DNA from 3 places in the Cellvibrio sp. 25HG11W-0 genome. Region 2 is predicted to be linked to each of the others. Evidence: predicted binding sites of a transcription regulator. Region 2 holds the regulator's gene; each other region holds the start of a gene.
What was found. The regulator FliA, encoded in region 2, starts transcription of late flagellar genes. The targets are predictions, from matches to a motif close to TAAAGTTATNNNNNNNNCGGCCGATANCC.
Positions count from the first base shown of each region.

Region 1: the regulator FliA is predicted to act here: its motif matches at 1,999-2,027, upstream of AC0KUT_RS10050 (flagellin N-terminal helical domain-containing protein).
Region 3: the regulator FliA is predicted to act here: its motif matches at 2,441-2,469, upstream of fliD (flagellar filament capping protein FliD).

Region 1 covers NZ_CM174230.1:2,394,153-2,400,414, reverse strand. The annotation lists gene AC0KUT_RS10050 (flagellin N-terminal helical domain-containing protein) at 1-1,888, opposite strand, end outside; gene AC0KUT_RS10045 (flagellar protein FliT) at 2,117-2,443, opposite strand; gene flgL (flagellar hook-associated protein FlgL) at 2,653-4,551, opposite strand; gene flgK (flagellar hook-associated protein FlgK) at 4,679-6,262, opposite strand, start outside.
Region 2 covers NZ_CM174230.1:2,089,184-2,095,445, reverse strand. The annotation lists gene AC0KUT_RS08690 (chemotaxis protein CheA) at 1-1,284, opposite strand, end outside; gene AC0KUT_RS08685 (protein phosphatase CheZ) at 1,310-2,113, opposite strand; gene cheY (chemotaxis response regulator CheY) at 2,145-2,528, opposite strand; gene AC0KUT_RS08675 (RNA polymerase sigma factor FliA) at 2,765-3,475, opposite strand; gene AC0KUT_RS08670 (MinD/ParA family protein) at 3,533-4,357, opposite strand; gene flhF (flagellar biosynthesis GTPase FlhF) at 4,504-6,108, opposite strand; gene flhA (flagellar biosynthesis protein FlhA) at 6,168-6,262, opposite strand, start outside.
Region 3 covers NZ_CM174230.1:2,401,259-2,407,520, forward strand. The annotation lists gene AC0KUT_RS10060 (flagellin N-terminal helical domain-containing protein) at 203-2,230, shown strand; gene fliD (flagellar filament capping protein FliD) at 2,504-4,555, shown strand; gene AC0KUT_RS10070 (pirin family protein) at 4,632-5,486, opposite strand; gene AC0KUT_RS10075 (FMN-dependent NADH-azoreductase) at 5,558-6,157, opposite strand.

The DNA.
Region 1 (6,262 bases), 300 kb from region 2:
CCAAGTTTGATACCGTAAAGTCTAAACGGTTGTTCACCGCACCCAACTCTGCACGCACATCACTGATTGTAGTTAAAGCATTATCAATAATCTTAATCGCCTTTTGAGCATTAGCCTGAGTATCAATGCTTAAAGAGGCAATTGAAGCACCAAACGCACCGCCAGCACCAGCATTCGAATCGATCAAACCAGTTTTAGCTTCGGCAGCGCTATCCTTAACATCAACAGAGATAGGGTTACCATTATTACTGGTTAACTTTATGCCGCCAGCTGAAACCAATGTATCAGTTAACGCTGTCGCTGCAGCGTCGTTGCCTACTACCAACTCAACACCAGCAGTCTCTAAACCAGCCCAAGAGCCAGCGGTACCATCTGAAGCAAATGCCAAGCTTGCAACGTTACCTTCTAGGACGACTCTGCTACCCAATAGCGAAGCTGTTATGCCAGTACTATCAGTTACAGTATTAAATGCATCCACCACAGCCTGAAGTGGACCGCCTGAGGCAACACTACTAAAGTCAATGGCCACACCATTCAATAGAGCGCCGTCTTCAGCCAACACATCAGCAAGATCCACACCTGTAAAGTCCAATGTTGCAGACACAAATGCTGTAGCCGTTACGCCAGTTTGATCAGATACTGCATTAATTGCTTTAAGCTTATCGCTCAAGCCACCGGTATCGCTAGCACCAACACTCACACCATTAATTTTTAAATCACCAACGGCTATTGCTGTAGCATTAACTGGGTTACCTTCGATGGTACCGGCTTTATCATTTTCTTTAAAACCAAGAAAGCCAAGCTGCTCTAATGTACCTGTCGATCCACGCGTTACAGTAACCGGATCATTATTGTCTGCCTTTAATACAAGGCGAGCAGTGGTGGCGGTTGTAATGCCAGCACCTAAAGCACCAGCAGCATCAGTAACGGCGATGCCGGATACATTTTCAGCAGACAATGAAACTTTGCCATCATCACCGATAGAGACGCTGAATTTGCCACCCGCTTCAGCATTCATTTTATCCACCAGCTCACTTAAACTACTGGTTCCTTTTGTGCCACCGCCAACATTAATGGTTGTGGTTGTACCATCTAGATTGGTTAAGGCTACCTGTACAGCTTCCGATGAAAGCAAAATACCATCGCCGGCTGCAGTTGCACTTGCCACTGCATAGGTAGAGGCAGTCACACCCAGAACATTTTTATTCACTAAATCGAGCAAATCCTGAGTTGTATCTGCAGCACCATTAAAAGTTTCAGTGCCTTTCGCAATTGACTGGCCATTAATAAGAATGTCGCCCTCACTAATGGTTTTCGTTGTGGCAAATGAGGCCAATACTGTTTCGGAACCAATCAAATCCACGCTGGTAGACCCCATACCCAAGGTCTTAGCATCCATCGCAGGTACTTTCAATGAGATAGTTTGATTAGCACTTGAGCCCACTTGCAACTCAACTTTACCCAATTTTCCGTCAAGCAAGTTTTGGCCGTTGAATGAAGTGGTTTTAGCAATACGATCCAATTCTGATACCAGTTGCTTAACCTCGGCATCCAGTGTTTTACGGTCACCTGTTGTATAAATACCGTTCGCAGACTGTACCGACAGTTCACGCATACGTTGAAGAATATTGGTTGATTCCGACAGCGCACCTTCCGCTGTTTGAATGAGCGACACGCCGTCGTTGGCGTTACGAATTGCTTGATCCAAGCCGCGAACCTGCGATGTCATACGGTTGGCAATTGCCAGGCCGGCAGCATCATCTTTTGCAGAGTTAATACGTTGACCGGAAGATAAACGCTCGGTGGCGCGATCAAGCGAGTTGCCTGAATTCATCAACTGGCGTTGAGCATTCAGAGAGGCGACGTTTGTGTTAATTACTAAAGCCATGATGAATCTCCTAGATTAATGTCTTAAGCAGTGACCATCACATTAAGGTCTTGCTGCTCTGTGTCGGTTGATGAAGTCTGAGACAAATGACTAATCAGCACTTCTAACAAGGTTATCGACACATCTAGGAATAGCTTTAGGGGTTTTTTAACGTAAACACTAACTTTTCTACGAAGGTACTAATCAAGGGCGATAAAAAAAGTTATATAAAACAATTACTTTGCCAAATTACTGACCATAAGCATCAATTGCTTTACTAGCAACAGTAGACTGACGTAAATCTGACGAAACCTTTTCCCGGTCGCGCTCTGCAAGTACCGCTAACATTTTATTTATGCCTTGGATCTCTTGAATAATGCCCGCTGCTTTAGCTTCCAAGTTCGCATTAGCTAAGGATTCGAGATACTCCTCGTCACTGAGTGAGAGAAGGCCCTGCTGGCGCTGCTGCACGAGCGTTTCAAAAGATTCCCAGTCACCTGCTTCCGCTAAGGATAAGAGCGCTTGAGATTGACTGAGGGCACGCGCGAGAGGATCTAGCAATGAATTCATATCCATAGAAAACTCTTTTTAACAAGACAATGGTAGAGCGACGTAATGAACCAAGAGTAGCAAAGATAATGCGCTTTGGGCATAAGAATTGTACGTAGAGATGAGCTTAGGTAATACCTAGGGCAATTAGGCAGTAAATACGAGCACCATCACCAATACAGCGCGCCAAACTCTGTATTGGTTATTTGCCCATGCTTAAGCTTATTAACAGAAGATTAGAGATAATTAAATAAGGTTAACTGACTTACTTTTGCAAAGCTCTGCTGAGAGGCTGTTAGTACAAAGGACTGCATAGACAGTTCAATAGAAGCGTCAGCATAATTCAAATCTTGAAGACTGGATAAAACAGTTTTGCTGAACAAGGTTATATCCAAATTTAACTCGGTTGAACTTTCTAGGGTATTTAAGCGCGACCCGACCTCCCCTTGCACCGAAGCTAAACTAGTAATTGTATTATCTAAATTGGTTAGCGTTTTCGCGACCATCTTCGCTAGCTCCTCCTTTTTCTCTGGCGAGTTATCGACATTTTTCATCGCATCACTAAAACGAGCAAGTGTGGTGAGCAACGCTTGCTTGTCAGTAGACTCAATAAAAAAACTATCCCCGGGCTTAACTGGTACGCCGCGCGTCGAAGAGGTTCCCGCCTCTTGGGTATTTAAACCGGTCACACCATCTAAAAATATATTGCCGCCTTTAATCGTCACCTTATTATTGGCATTGGAGATAATCCCCTGCTCCGTCACGCTTAAACCAAGGCGCGCGAGCTGAGCACTATTGGCGGGGCTATTAAAGGCGGCGGCAAGATCCAAGGTGCTAGTGATATTTTGGTTAAAGGTAATTGATTCAGTCTTGCCGTTTACCTCCAACTGAAAGGTAAGTGGTGCGGCAGTGAAATCATGTGCCGTAATGGGAGCCGTAAAAGGAAGGTTGACTGAACGTGTGCCATTGCTACCCATAATGGCCGCAGCACTAACCCCAGTGCCATCGTTCAAAGAAATATTTTGCCCTACAGGGCTCGCAAAACCCGACACCGTAGCAGTAATACCAAGGTTGGCAAGCTTAGCAGCGTTACCCGTAGGCAATGTAGGTGGGATAGCTGCGCCAGTATTTAATTCAGCAAGAAATGCCGCGGTATCTCCTATAGCAACACCACCTGCGAAGGTAAGCTGTTCCGTTTTACCGCCCACCGTTATACGTATTGAATCCCCAGGATTGATTGCCGCTAACGGCGGCGCAGCACTAAAGGGTAAGCTGCCTGCAATTGCGGCCTCGCCAGGATAAGGATTTCCCAATACTTTAAAGCGCGCACCGGCAACCTCAATATCATCACCGGGAATATAAGGCTGATTGACCAGCAACTGTTTACCAGAAGCGCGTTCACTGACATTAAAATTTATTGCTGAGCCCGATTTGGTGAAAGAAACAACCAAATCATTTGGGTAAAGTTTATCGAATTTTTCCTGATCAAATACTTGCCCCACGGAAATTATAGCGGGTGGCAATGATTTATTACTGGCGCTCGCCGATGTGGTGAACGTGTTATGGCCACTCGGCACATCAACAAATAGTTTTTTACCTGAATCGCTCACTGCAACGCTCACGGACGTGGAAACCTGCAACCGCAGTTGTCCTTCATCACCGCGATATGAATAGTTTCCACCACCGTCGCTCACAAAAGGCTTAGTGCCACTTTGATATCCGGCAAATATATATTGGCCAGATGAATTACGAGTATTTTGCAGATTCACTAATTCGCTAATACGCGTATCCACCTCTGCCGCGAGAGACTGATAGTTCTCCTTGGTCATGACCGCGGTATTACCTGCAGAAACCGCAATCTCACGCATACGCTGAACCAAATCTACAATGGTCTGTAAATTTGTTTCCTCTAAATTGAGACCATTCTCGGCCACATCAATATTTTTCTTAAATTGCTCCGTGCGTGAGAGCTCTTGATTCAATTGCAAAATAGTCGTTGCCGCAACGGGATCATCAGCGGGTGACAGCACGCGCTTACCCGTTGCCATTTGTTCTTGGGTTTTAGTTACAGCCGCTTGCGCCTGGCTCATACCCAAGGTTGCGATGTTATATATTTGTGAGGTTGATACACGCATTATGTGCTCCCGTCGTAACGGCATTACCGCGGAGTGGCAACTATTTGCCTCTACTCCACCACTTCATTAAATAATGCACAAAGCGATCCAAGGTTGCATTCATAAAAACCAAACTTGCCGATATTAGTTAAAGTGCATTCAATAAGGTGTCAAAAAGTTCGCGTGCGACAGAAATCACCTGCGCATTTGCCTGATAGAGCTGCTGAAACTTTATCAAATCTGCCGCTTCTTCATCTAAATTAACGCCAGAAATACCATCGCGCATCGATTGGCTTTGCTCTAATAGGCTCCTACTCGCTTCTGTATTAATTTTTGACAGACTACTTTTGGTGCCTACTTCTTCGACGAGCTTGCCATAACCACCATGAAAACTTAGGGTGCCGCCTTGCATAGTTGCCGCTGTTTCAAGTTCGGCCATCACTAGTGCATTACGGTTGTCATTTTTAGCATCAGTGTTAAACCCAATGGTAAAGGTATCCCCTGCTTTAGGTTGACCACTGATCGCTGCCTGATAACCAACATAAGACGAAGCCGCAAAACCGGCGGCACTACTATCGCCGAATAAAGGACTATTAGTAGGCGATGTTTGCATACTAATGCCATTGGCCATGGTGACATCAATACGACCGCCAACGGTAATAGCACTTTGTTCACCCGCACCTGTATCTACGCCCGTTAAACGTACGTTGGGATTACCGTTACTGTCGTTTACATCAATAGTATTAGACGTACCGCTTGTGGCTTTTATACGAATATCAATATTCACACCAGAACTGGCAACTATACGCAGCTCTGGAGCCCCCGTGATTGGATTACTACCGCTCTGCGCATGAAACCCTAAGGTTTTTAAATTAGGATTTTCATTAATCCGCGCCGCCACATAAGTATTAAAATCAACTTCGCTCACATTGGGGTCAGGTACCTCAAACCCCATGGCAGTATTATTGAAATTATACTCAAGTAAATTTTCGCCATTAATTGACAACTGCAAGGGCGGTGCATAAGTCGTCGAGTCGAAATTAATATCCGTAATTGTGGCAGTGGTGTAGGCGTTTGCCGTAACACCTGGCAGCGCACTAATTTGCGCAGCAGTTTGCAATGCCGACGCACCAGAAACGGTGGTGATGGTTTTATTTGAAACCGCACCTGTGGCAGGATCTCTAAACGTAAAGTTTAATTGCTCCGCCAAATAGCCATTAGACTGCTGAATACTTGATGGCTTCATGGGCTGATTGGGCGGAACAGAATAAGGATCTAATGTTTGCGGTGCACGCCCATCAGGCAACCCATTGCGTTCGCCCTTACCCATCACCCGAGTTTCGCCAATATCTGTCGTAAAAATCGCATTACTCGCGCCAGGTACAAATGTTTGATCGCGCATTGCAGGCACTAAATCTTTAGGATTGGCCGGATCAGTATTATCCAAGACTTCATAAGTGGTATCAGAAGTGAAACGAATTATGATCGGTGGCGATAATTTCTTTTCCGCCAAAAAGGCGGGCAAACGATTGCCATCGGAGTCCAGCAACCCAAGGACTTCACCCGCACTTATCAAACCACTGCCAGAATTACTGGTATTCGTCGCCGTACGTATTGGGGATGCAAACGCCAAATCTTCTGGGCGCTTGAGTTCGGCATGCATATCGCGCGAACCATTTTTTGTGGGCTGAATAGTAAAACTATCCCCCCCTTGGAATGAACCGCTGGTTAA
Region 2 (6,262 bases):
GATCGGCTGCATCCGTGTTTTCATAACAGATGTTTGTAGATCAGCCGTTACCACGTCAAGGTTTGCAACTGCCTTCACTAGTTGCTCATTGGTGGAAGAATTGCCTAAGCGAACTAGGCGATTACGTACCAACACCAACTCGCCAACCATATTCATGATGTCATCGAGCCGCTGAGTATCAACACGAACCGTAGTTTCAACTTGCTGACTGTCTTTATCTGCCGCAGAGGGCGGTTTAATAGGGTCAGGTTTTTTGATTGGTGTAGGTGCGGCAGAGGCTGCCACTTTTGGTTTTACAGCAGGCGGCGTGGATATCGCCGCAGTAACAACAGCCGCTGGAACAGGAGCTGCACCTGGAGTCGGAACGGTTGGACCTTTACCTTTTCCGTGTAATTGATCGAGCAATGCTTCAAATTCATCATCATTAATTAGTTCAGCATTCGCTTTTTCTATCGCGACCGCGGGTATAGGAGCAGGAGCAGAGACTACTGCTGCACCTTCAACACTTGGGCCCTTACCTTTCCCATGTAATTGATCCAGTAAAGCTTCAAATTCATCATCACTGATATCACTTGACTCTGTTGCGGGGACTACTGGTGCAACTACACTCGCAACAACCGCACTCGGTGCCGCAATGCCAGGGCCTTGTCCTTTACCATGCAACTGATCCAAGATAGCATCAAATTCATCATCGCTAATATCATCATTAGAAGATGATGACGGCTTAACATCTGGAGTCTTAGAAGTGGATTGAGCTGGCGACTTGTCTGCAATAGCATCCAAAAGCTGTTCGAACTCGACATCGGTAATATCGCCGTCTTGATGCGTAGCCGGATCTGCTGAAGGAATACGCTCCGACACGCTAACAGACTCTGCTTCAGCCTCATTTAGATCATCACAAGAAACCAATCGTTCAAGAGCCGCGATAAGCGATGGATCAACCGGTGGCAACTCTTCGCGCTGAGAAACCAATTCAAATTGTTGATTGACTAAGTCTAGTGCTTGCAATACAACGTCCATCAACTCCGATGTAACGCTGCGTTTACTATTACGCAGAATATCAAAAAGATTTTCCGTCACATGGCAGCACTGCACCATAGGATTTAAACCGAGAAAACCTGCACCGCCCTTCACGGTATGAAAGCCTCGAAAAATTGCATTGAGTAAATCTTTGTCATCAGGGCGCTGCTCGAGGTCGACCAGCTGCTGCGACAAGCGCTCCAGAATCTCGCTTACCTCAACTAAAAAATCCTGAAGAATATCCTCGTCGTCACCGAAACTCATTCAACTTTCCTCAAGTAACCGGACATTAAAAACCAAGACTTGACAATAAGTCATCGACTTCGTCTTGCCCGGAAACCACATCAACACGCGAAGTGTTAATTTGTGGACCTTCTGCCTCTGTTTTGCGCTTTTGCATTACATCCTTATCATGACTGATGGTTTCTTCATCCATCGTCAAGCCAGTAACTTCTTCCACCTGCCCTGCAATACGCACCAAACTCACCAAGTCTTTTTCTACATCATTTATCAGACCAATAACGCGTTTAAGTACTTGACCGGTGAGATCTTGAAAGCCCTGCTCCAAGACTATATCTTGCAAGTTTTTACTAAGTTGATCTGTACCAGTTACCATTTGCCCAAGGAATTCATCCATTCGCGCATAGAGCTGACGAAACTCATCGCCACTCATTTCACGTCGCTTGAGTCGCGCCCATTCTTCACGAAGACTGCTTGCCTCCTGGCCCAAATTCATTGCAATAGGGGCGGCCTCATCCACGACATCCATGGTTTTTTCAGCCGCTTTCTGTGTAAGCTCTATTACATAATTTAAGCGATTAGAAGCATCATGAATATCCGAATTTTCAATCTTTGGCGGCTCCTTTGATAAATCCGCATCGACATTAAAATTCACTATGGCGTTATGTAAGCCACGTGTAAGGCGCCCAACGGACTGAAAAATATGCCTGTCGCGTGATTGAGTTATGCTTTGAATTAAGACTGAAGCCTCGTCAAACTGATTACTCTGCAATTTTTCTGCGAGCAACTTCGCACACTCTTTAAGCTCAGTAACAAACTCACTATTAATGTCTGTTTGGATTTCAGATACCATTGCGACGCCTTTTTATAATTGACGCGAGGAATTAACCTACACGCTCAAAAATTTTCTCAATTTTTTCCTTGAGTGCCTGTGCAGTAAACGGCTTAACCACATAGCCATTAACGCCTGCTTGGGCTGCCTCAATGATCTGATCGCGCTTGGCCTCTGCCGTCACCATCAGTACCGGCAAACTACGCAATTTGTCGTCGGCGCGAACCGCTTTTAACAGATCGATGCCTGTCATACCCGGCATATTCCAATCTGTCACTAAAAACTGGAAATCTCCATTTTTTAGCATTGGCAACGCCGTGACACCATCATCCGCCTCGTGAGTATTGGAGAAGCCCAAATCACGCAGTAAATTTTTAATAATCCGTCGCATTGTTGAAAAATCATCAACAATCAGGATCTTCATATTCTTATCCAATGCAACCTCCACTACCCCTAACGGGAATTTCAATTAATCTTAGTCTAGTCGGAGTTAAGGCTTAGGCCAGTAACAAAGGCTTATATCCTTAACTTTTATAACAAAACCTAGCCAATATTTTCACAATGATCATAAATTCATCTGTATCCGCACACAGGCTGTACATTTTTTGATGAATCTGCAGAAATTTCTATCACCCGATTGAACAGCCAAATTGCCGACACATGTTTTTTGTTTTACCAACCAGAAAGCTTTTGCCGCAAGCGTGCCGCCGCTTGGCTATGTATTTGACTTACACGGGACTCGCTAACACCTAGCACCAAACCTATCTCTTTAAGATTCAATTCCTGATCATAATAGAGCGCCAGTACCATCCTCTCTCGTTCAGGAAGATTTCCAATTGCTTTAACAAGTGCTTTTTTAAGCCCGTCGCGCTCTAACCCCTCTATAGGGGTGACAAATGAACTGCCATGTTCCGAGGCATCTATGTTGCTATCGTCATCGCCAAAAGTTTCTTCATAGCTAAACAAGCGGCTGCCATTAGAGTCCTGCAGCATAGTAAAATATTCATTAAGTTCAACACCAAGTTCAGCGGCAATTTCAACATCGCTGGCGTCTCGACCTAAACGCGCCTCTACTTTCGCCACAGCCTGAGCTATACGACGCGCATTGCGATGCACAGAGCGCGGCACCCAATCGCCGCGCCGCATTTCATCTACGATTGCACCGCGAATACGAATCCCAGCATAGGTTTCAAAACTTGCACCGCGCGCCGAATCGTATTTTTGAGTAGCTTCTATAAGCCCAATCATGCCGGCCTGAATAAGATCATCGACCTGTACGCTCGCGGGCATACGCAGCATCATATGATAAGCAATACGCTTCACCAAAGGAGCGTAATCTTCAATATTGAGTTGTTGTTCGGCAAGTTGCTTTTTATCGTACATGGCTAAACCATTGACTGCGGCCATTTCTGAGCACCTGTTCTGACACACCGAAAAGTCTTAGCGCGCATTCGCTGCTTGCAGTAAACGCTCGACAAAAAATTCTAGGCGCCCTGTCGGTGAATTAGGCAATGGCCATCTGTCGACGGCCTGAGCCAAAGCGCGAATTGCCACAGCAGCTTTTGAGCTGGGCGCAAATTCCAATAATGCTTTTTGCTTTTGAACCGCTTTGCGCACATTTTCATCAAAGGGTACTTGACCCACAAACTGCAAGGTCACATCTAAAAAACGTTCACATACGTGATTGAGTTTATTAAACATGTTGATACCTTCTTGAGCTGTACGCGTCATATTCGCGACGACCCTGAAGCGGAATAAACCGTATTCTTTATTTAATAACTTAATTAATGCATAGGCATCCGTTATTGATGATGGCTCATCGCACACGACAATGATGACCTCATTAGCCGCACGCACAAAACTGACCACAGTGTCGGAAATACCAGCGGCTGTATCTATGACAAGAACATCAACTTGGTCGGACAGATCATTGAAGGCATTAATTAAGCCCGCATGCTCAGCAGAACTTAATTCCGCCATGCGTTGAACACCGGAAGAAGCAGGGACAATTTTTACACCACCAGGACCAGTTACGAGCACCTCACTTAAGCTGTGGGTACCCGCTAAAACATCAGCCAGCGTATGTGTGGCCTTGATACCCAGCAGTACATCAACATTGGCCAAGCCCAAATCCGCATCTAAAAGCACCACCCTGCGGCGCATTTCAGCCAAGGCAATACTGAGATTTACGGAGATATTGCTTTTGCCTACTCCGCCCTTCCCGCCAGATACGGCGATGACTTGAACTGGTCGCGTTTGACTCATCTAACTTTAACTCCAAGCTCGCTTACTACTCTAAGAGGTTCAACTTTAGTGTGAACTGAGTATAGATATAGATTTGCAGTCCGGCTGACTAATTTCATATTACGAATCCAGCAAGCCTGCTTATAACCTATAGCCTTATATTCGTCTTAACATGCGGCAGCGGCGGGGTTGGCCTTTAACAACCCAACTGCTTTAGCCACCAGCTGATGTGCACGCGCCACATCTAGGTTTTTAGGTATGTCCTGCCCGTCAGTGGTGTAGGTAATAGCCAAGCGACTTTGCATGACCACGCCCAAAGCTTCACCCATACTGGCCGTCTCATCTAATTTAGTCAGAATGCAACCCTGAAGCCGCGCACTACCATAAGCATGAATAGACGCTTTTAGCATTTGTTCTTGGCTGTTACAGGACATGACCAAGAAGGTTTTTACCTGCTGCTGTGTGGCCAATGCATCCAACTGCGCCTTAAGATGCGGATCGCCTTGGCGAAAGCCCGCTGTATCAATTAATACCAATGAACAGTGACGTAGACTACGCAGCACCGTTTCCAGCGTATTGTTCTCATCTACAACTCGTACAGGCACCCGCAATATGCGCGCGAGTGAGCGCAATTGATCATGGGCCGCAATACGATAGGTATCCGTAGTGATAAGCGCCACCTTATCTGCGCCATGTTCAAGTACGTAACGTGCAGCTAGCTTGCCAATAGTCGTTGTTTTCCCAACGCCAGTTGGCCCTACAAACGCAAAGATACCGCCCTGATTCACAACATCGCGGCCATTGATCGGTAATTGATGTGCAAGATTGGCCAAGGCATCAGGCCAAGCCTCACTAAGACTTGATGTTTTTTTACAGCTTAATATTACTTTCGCTATAGCCTCTTTTGGCAAACCAAGACGCACAAGACGGCGACTTACACTGGCCAAAATAGGAGAGTTTGGATAATTCGTTGGCTGGCCCGTTAGCCGATCCAACTGCTGCTCAAGTAAATAGCGCATATCGGCAATTTCCGCCTGCAGCTCACTTAACTGGGCAGACTGATCCGTGGATGGCATTAAGTCTTTTAGCAGTAGATCTTTAAACGAAGGCTCAGATTTTTTTGGAGCCAATAGGACATCATCATCAACAAGAGGATATTTTTCAGCTGCACTCATTGCCTTTTTCGATCCGACACTTTTCACACTTTCTTGCCTATTCACTTTTTGATCGGCAAGGGATGTATTGCGCTGAAGCTGCGGAGTTTCATTAGCTAGACTGTTTTGCTCTATTCCCTGCGCCCGACGCGGAATAGCTGCGTTGACGCGGTTATCACGCCCCACCAAATACTCTTGTGCAGACGCTTTAGCTGTATCTTCAGCCTTGCGTTTTGCGAGCATACGCTGACGCGCCAGTTCAATATCTTCAGCTAACTGAACACCACTTTTACCGGCATTCGGATGATCCAGCTTCGGGCTGAGAATAGCAGCGCCGCCTTTCGTCATTTGGTAATCGCGCGCTTGTTGATTATCGCGTGCTTGAGTTTTTCCGAACGCGCTATCGCTCAACAGCGGCGCAGCACTATGTCCTTCAAGCTGACCAAATGGCTGCTGTTGTAATTGCTGAAGTTCACTATCCGTGCCCATAGTTGTGAGCAACTCCACGCCTTCTGGAATACGATTACTGGAGAGAATAATGGCATCAGGCCCGAGCGATTGGCGAACCAGTTCGAGGGCTCGACGCATATCAGCAGCGACAAAACGTTTAACCTGCATATCAATCTCCTAGAGTAAAAACTCACAATTACTAACCAGCGCAGCACGATGATGGATGGTTATTTATCAGCACCGACAGTCGCATCAATACTGATTTGTTTGTTATCGGGTATCTCGTTGTAAGCCAAGACCCACATATCGGGAACACTATGGC
Region 3 (6,262 bases), 310 kb from region 2:
TCCTTGAATATGTGTTGGCATAGTCTGTGCAAAAACTCGTTTAGGCAGCTCGTATAGAAATCTTGTTGACGTAATTTCTTACAAACCTTGCCACGAAGTTCTCACAGACCATGCAATGCAGATTGTCTATGTCACTGAGCTTCATCAGTCGGCTTGTCACAGGAAAGCACTGTGAACAGGAACAATCATTAGGAGATTTATTATGCCTTTAGTCATTAACACCAATGTCGCTTCCTTAAATTCACAGCGTCAATTGATGAACTCGGGAGGTGCGCTAGACCGCGCGTCAGAGCGGTTGTCCTCAGGGCAACGTATTAACTCTGCTAAAGACGATGCGGCTGGTCTTGCCATTTCAAACCGTATGACCTCGCAAATTCGAGGCTTGGATCAAGCCATTCGAAACGCAAATGATGGTGTGTCACTGATTCAAACTGCAGAGGGTGCGCTGCAAGAATCAACCAATATCTTGCAGCGTATGCGTGAGTTGTCGATTCAATCCGCTAACGGTATCTATTCAAATGCTGACCGATCGACACTGGATGCTGAGGTGCAACAGCTTATTCAGGAATTGGATCGTATTGCCACATCGACCTCGTTCAATGGGCAGAAATTATTAGACGGTTCACTCGGAAAAGTGAACTTGCAAGTTGGCTCTGATGCAAATCAGACCATCACCATGAAAATACCTGCAATGGATGCAAAAACCCTCGGTATGGGCTTTGTGGGTGTTGATATGCTTGGTGGACAAATGGATTTGGTTGGTCCTCCGGCCTTGGTACTGAATGAAAATGATGTGCTCATTAATGGTCAATCGCTGGTAAAAGCGCTGGAAACCTTTGATGGCGCTACAGATACTTGGGATAAGTTAATTGGTTATATTAATACCAATGTGCAGGGAATAGATGCATCTAGCTACGCTCAAGCAACGGGAACCGGTGTTGGTACAGGGGTGCTTGAAAACGGTGGAATCTTCGAAGTTACTATTACTAAGTTGGATGGTTCCTCTAGCGTTATTCAAATCACTAACACGCAAAATATTAAAGAGCTGTCAGAAAAGATTAACTCAGAAAGTGGTGGCTTGCTGAATGCGTCTATTGATGACAATGGTCGCCTAAGTCTTGCCGCGCAAAATGTTGCAGGCTTGACGATTGTGGATACAACTAATGCGGGCGGGTCTATAGCGGGCACCTACAACGGTCGCTTGGTGCTTGAGTCAGAGCATGGTGATCCTATCACTATCACCCGCGGTTCAACGGGCACGCTGCTCCAGCTTGATAAGCTTGGTTTTAGAGAGAATACCAATGCTGGTCAAGTAGAAGGGGTAGGTATTACCACACCGGCTGTAGCGTGGAATGTGGGCGATCTAAGTATTAATGGGGTTAGTATCTCTAACAAAGATACTGATAGCCTTGCGGGCAAAATTGCGGCAATTAATACGGTACAAGAAGATACTGGCGTTACGGCGCAAGCCTTTGTTGCCACCACATTGGATTTTAGTGGAGTTGATTTGACCACTATTGCGAGCCCTCTGTTGATGAACGGTGAAGCTATAGCCATTAATGGTTTGACGACGATTGCCGATGTGGTTAATGCATTCAATGCGAAGAAAGATACCACTGGCGTAACGGCAACGCTTCTTGGGACGCGTGTAGTGCTTGAGGGTAATGCAGCGGCTATTACCTTCGGTACTGATGGTACCAATGATGGCTTAACGGATTTGAATGCGGCTGCATTACAGATTCAGTCTGGCACAGGCGCAGCAGCAACCATTGGTGCAGTAACGGAGACCGTACCTGGTGGTATTAAGCTCACCAGCACTAACTCTTCGCCCATCAGTATTAAGCTTGGCCCAAATGCTGTAGCCGCGACTATGGGATTGTTAGAGTCTAATGTTACAGCCGAAGGCGCCTTTGGTACGGCTATAGCCTCTATCAGTATTGCGACGGCTCAAGGTGCGCAGAAAGCCTTAGGCGTAATTGATAAAGCTTTATCAAGTATCAATGAGGCGCGCTCACAGTTAGGTGCTATCAATAACCGTCTTGACTTCACCATGTCTAACTTGGCGAACATATCGGAAAAAACATCTGCATCTCGCTCGCGTATTGTAGATGCTGATTTCGCGGCAGAAACGGCTGCCTTAAGTCGCTCGCAAGTCTTGCAGCAAGCGGCACAGGCGATGCTTGCACAGGCAAATGCACGGCCGGAGCAGGTGTTACAGCTATTGAGATAGCATTTGAGGTGTTCTTTACATCGCTTAAACCGCAGGAAACTGCGGTTTTTCTTTTTAAAAAATTCAAACCTAGCATTAAAGTGCACAAGGAATATGTTCGTTTTAATTTTCTAGTGTGGCCCGCTTTGTGCTGTTTATATTTATATCTATCTAAATGTACTTATAGCAGCAGATTGACGGTGATTTTTTAAAAAAAGCGGCAAAATAGGCTAAAGTTTGCCCGTAGCATGCCGCTAACATTCATATGGCGGTAAATTTGAGGCCGGAGGCGTTATGATTAGCAGTACATCAAATACTACGAGCAATGCATCGACAGGGTCGAGCATTATCAGCGCCTTGGGCACAGGTTCAGGTATTGATAGCAATAAACTGGCTGATCAGCTCACTGAAGCTAATAAGATGGTTCAAGCTGGAAGGCTTACCACCAAGAAAACACTGCTAGAAACACAAATATCCGATTACGGTATGTTGCGTAGCTCTCTCTCTAAGTTACAGACTGCTGCAGGATTACTCGGCAATGCGGATACCTTCAACGCCAAATCTTTATCTATTCCTGACACTAAATTAATCGGCATTACCAAGCTGAATGCTTCAGCAGGTGCGGGCAACTATCAACTGAAAGTAGAGCAAGTGGCTCAGTCCCAATCAGTGAGTTCAGGGGCTTATGACTCACTGACTTCACCGGTGGGCAAGGGCACGCTCACGTTGCGTTTAGGTGAGTGGAATGATGCCCTAAATGATTTTACCGTTGACTCCACTAAAACTGGTGCAACCATCACCATCGATGACGGAAATAATTCTTTAACTGGGTTGCGTGATGCTATCAATAAGGCTGCTATTGGCGTCTCTGCCAGTATCGTGAGCGATGGTGGTTCTTATAAGTTGTTACTAACTGCAAAGTCTGGCGCGAAAAATGAAATTGAAATTACGGCCGCTGAAGATCCCAGTTCACTTGGGTTGGCGAGTCTTAATTTTAATGAGACCACTTCCAATCTAACCCAACAACAAGGTGGTTTAGATGCAAAAATCCGCGTTAATGGGTTACTGGTCAATCGCGAATCGAATCAAATTAATGATGTAGTTGCAGGTCTTGAGTTCGATTTGTTTACAGCATCTTTAACAGAAACTATTAGCGTTACTGTTTCTGAAGATAAGGCTGTTGCGGAGCAGACAATCCGTGATTTTGTGGCGGCTTACAATACTTTTAAAACTGAAGTTGAAAAGCTGGTTGGATTTGATGCGGAGCTTGATGACTATGGCAGTTTACATCGTGATCCTTTAGCAAAGAATTTAATGCAAGGTGTTCGCAATATTCTCTCGTCAAGCGTGAGTGGGTTGAGCGATGGTTTTACTAGTCTCTCCAATTTGGGTATTCGCACCGAGTTAGATGGCTCATTAAAAATTAAAGAAGTGGAGGGCAATACAGGCTTTCGTGCGGCCATTGATAATAATTTTGCGTTAGTGCGCGATTTGTTTATTCCTAAGACTTCTTCATCGGCAACGAATATTGTTGTCAATAAATTCTCTGCACAGAGTCAGCCGGGCACTTATGACGTGGCTATTACTCAGCAGCCTAGCAAGGGTAAGTTAACGGGAGGTGATCTTCCTGTTTTTCCTGTGGATACGGGTGTTAAGGATTATTCCTTTAAGGTTAAGATTGACGGCATTGAGTCTAATTTAATTACTCTGCCTAGCAATAAGTCTTATTTGACTGGCGAAGCCTTGGCTGCAGACATGCAAAGTCTTATAAACTTGGATCCTAATTTAAAAGAAGTGCGCTCGGTCGTATCTGTGAGCTTTACCAATAATAAGTTGGTATTTACGTCAGACTCTTATGGTTCTACCAGTCAGGTGGCAGTATCTAATGTGGGTGCCGATATTGGTGAAATAGGCATAACCCTAGCGACGGGTGCTAAGGGAACCGATGTCGGCGGAAGCATTAATGGTAAGGCGGCCTTTGGTTATGGCAACGTCTTATTACCCGCCTTGGGTGATGCGTCGGAGGGGCTAGGTTTAACTATTCAGCCTGGCGCCACTGGCGGCACTATTACATTTTCGCGCGGTTTTTCCGGCACTATGACCAATATGATTAATGACTACCTTAAAACGTCTGGAGTCATAAAAGATCGTGAAACAAATATCAATAAAGACATAGTGCGTGTTGAAAAAGATGAGACAGATTTAAATCGTCGCAGTGATGCATATAGGGCGCGCTTGATGGCGCAATTTCAGGCGATGGAGTCTATAGTGCGTTCGTTGAATTCCACTGGCGATTTCCTAGATGGGATACTCGATAGATTGCCATTCACATCAAGCAATAACTAATAGCTAGCGATCGTGCAATAAAAAGCCACCCAAGGATAACTTGGGTGGCTTTTTTGTGTTGTCTATAGCTGTGGGCTTAATAATTGATAAGTTCGCCACTGCGATAGTCTTGAATTGCCTGCTCAATTTCATCTGTCGTATTCATAACAAAAGGGCCGTATTGTACGACGGGTTCGTTGAGCGGTTTGCCAGAGATCACTAAAAAGCGTGCCTCTTCCTGTAGAGAATAAACGCTTAGTTGATCGCCTTTACTTAATATGCCCGCATTTCCTTTGGTTAATTTTCGCTTGTCTTCGCCTATTGCAATATTGCCTTCATAGACATATACGAACGTGTTGTGATCCTCTGGTGTTGCGTGATGAAACTCTGTGTTAGCCGGCAGTTGTAGATCCCAATAAATGGCTTCGGTTGTTAGGCCCTGAATGGGGCCGCTGATGATATTGCCAGCAATAAATGCGCTATTGGCAATGACCTTTATTCGCCCGCCCTGAGGCAGGTTGGCAGAGGGGATGTCCTTTGCTGCAATGTCTTTATAGTGTGCAGGTTTCATTTTCTCTGCAGCGGGTAGGTTCAACCAGAGTTGAAAGCCGCGCATCAATCCATGCTCTTGCTGGGGCATTTCCGAGTGAATAATCCCGCGACCCGCCGTCATCCACTGAACATCACCGCTGCGTAGATGACCTTTGTTGCCCATATGATCTTGGTGCAGCATGTGCCCATCCAACATGTAGGTAACGGTTTCAAAGCCGCGGTGCGGATGTGAAGGAAAGCCTGCGATGTAGTCATCTGCGCTGCTGCTGCCGAATTCATCAAGCATTAAAAACGGGTCGAAACGGGCAGTTTGCTGCTGACCCAAGCTGCGTTTAATCCGCACTCCTGCGCCATCGCTGGTTTCGCGACCTTGAATAATTTGCTGTAGTTGCCGTTGCATAAGATGTCTCCTTAGTAATGATTATTCCCTAATCTGAGCGGCTAAAAAATTATCGGGTATGGGTGCAGTGTTTAGGCTGCTGCACCTTGCTTAATTTCAGCTTTGGCCTGAGTAAACGCATCATCTTTTTGACCCATGTTCAAACCTTCCGCATAGATAAACTGGACATTTTTCAAACCTAAAAAGTTCAAGAAAGTCGTTAAGAATTGGGTCTGCGAATCTGAAGGCAAGCCTTTGTGAATGCCGCCACGAGTGGCAATAATATAAACGGGTTTGTCGTTTAATAAGCCCACTGGACCGGTTTCAGTGTACTTAAAGGTGACGCCCGCACGAGCTATATGGTCGAAATATGCCTTTAAGCTTGAGGGAATGCCAAAGTTATACAATGGCACACCAATGACTATGGCATCTGCGGCTTCAATTTCAGCAATGATTTTGTCTGAGTAATCAATTACTGCTTGCTGCGCTGATGTGCGACCTTCCGCCGGTGAAAAAAGCGCTTGCACTCGCGTTGCATCTAAGTGCGGCACGGCTTCCTTGGCTAAATCGCGTAGGGTGATAGTGCCGCTAGGGTGCTCCGCTTTCCATTGTTGGACGAACTCCTGGCTTAAAACACTTGAGTTCCCATTGTCACCAAACAGGCTGCTATTGATTTGTAATAGGTTTGTCATTGTGAAGATCCTCATGGTTGATCTGACGTAATCTGTGGCTTTATTGCCATGAGGCTATTAAATGATTTGACGAGTGAATGATAAATAGTGATATTTGGTGGATAT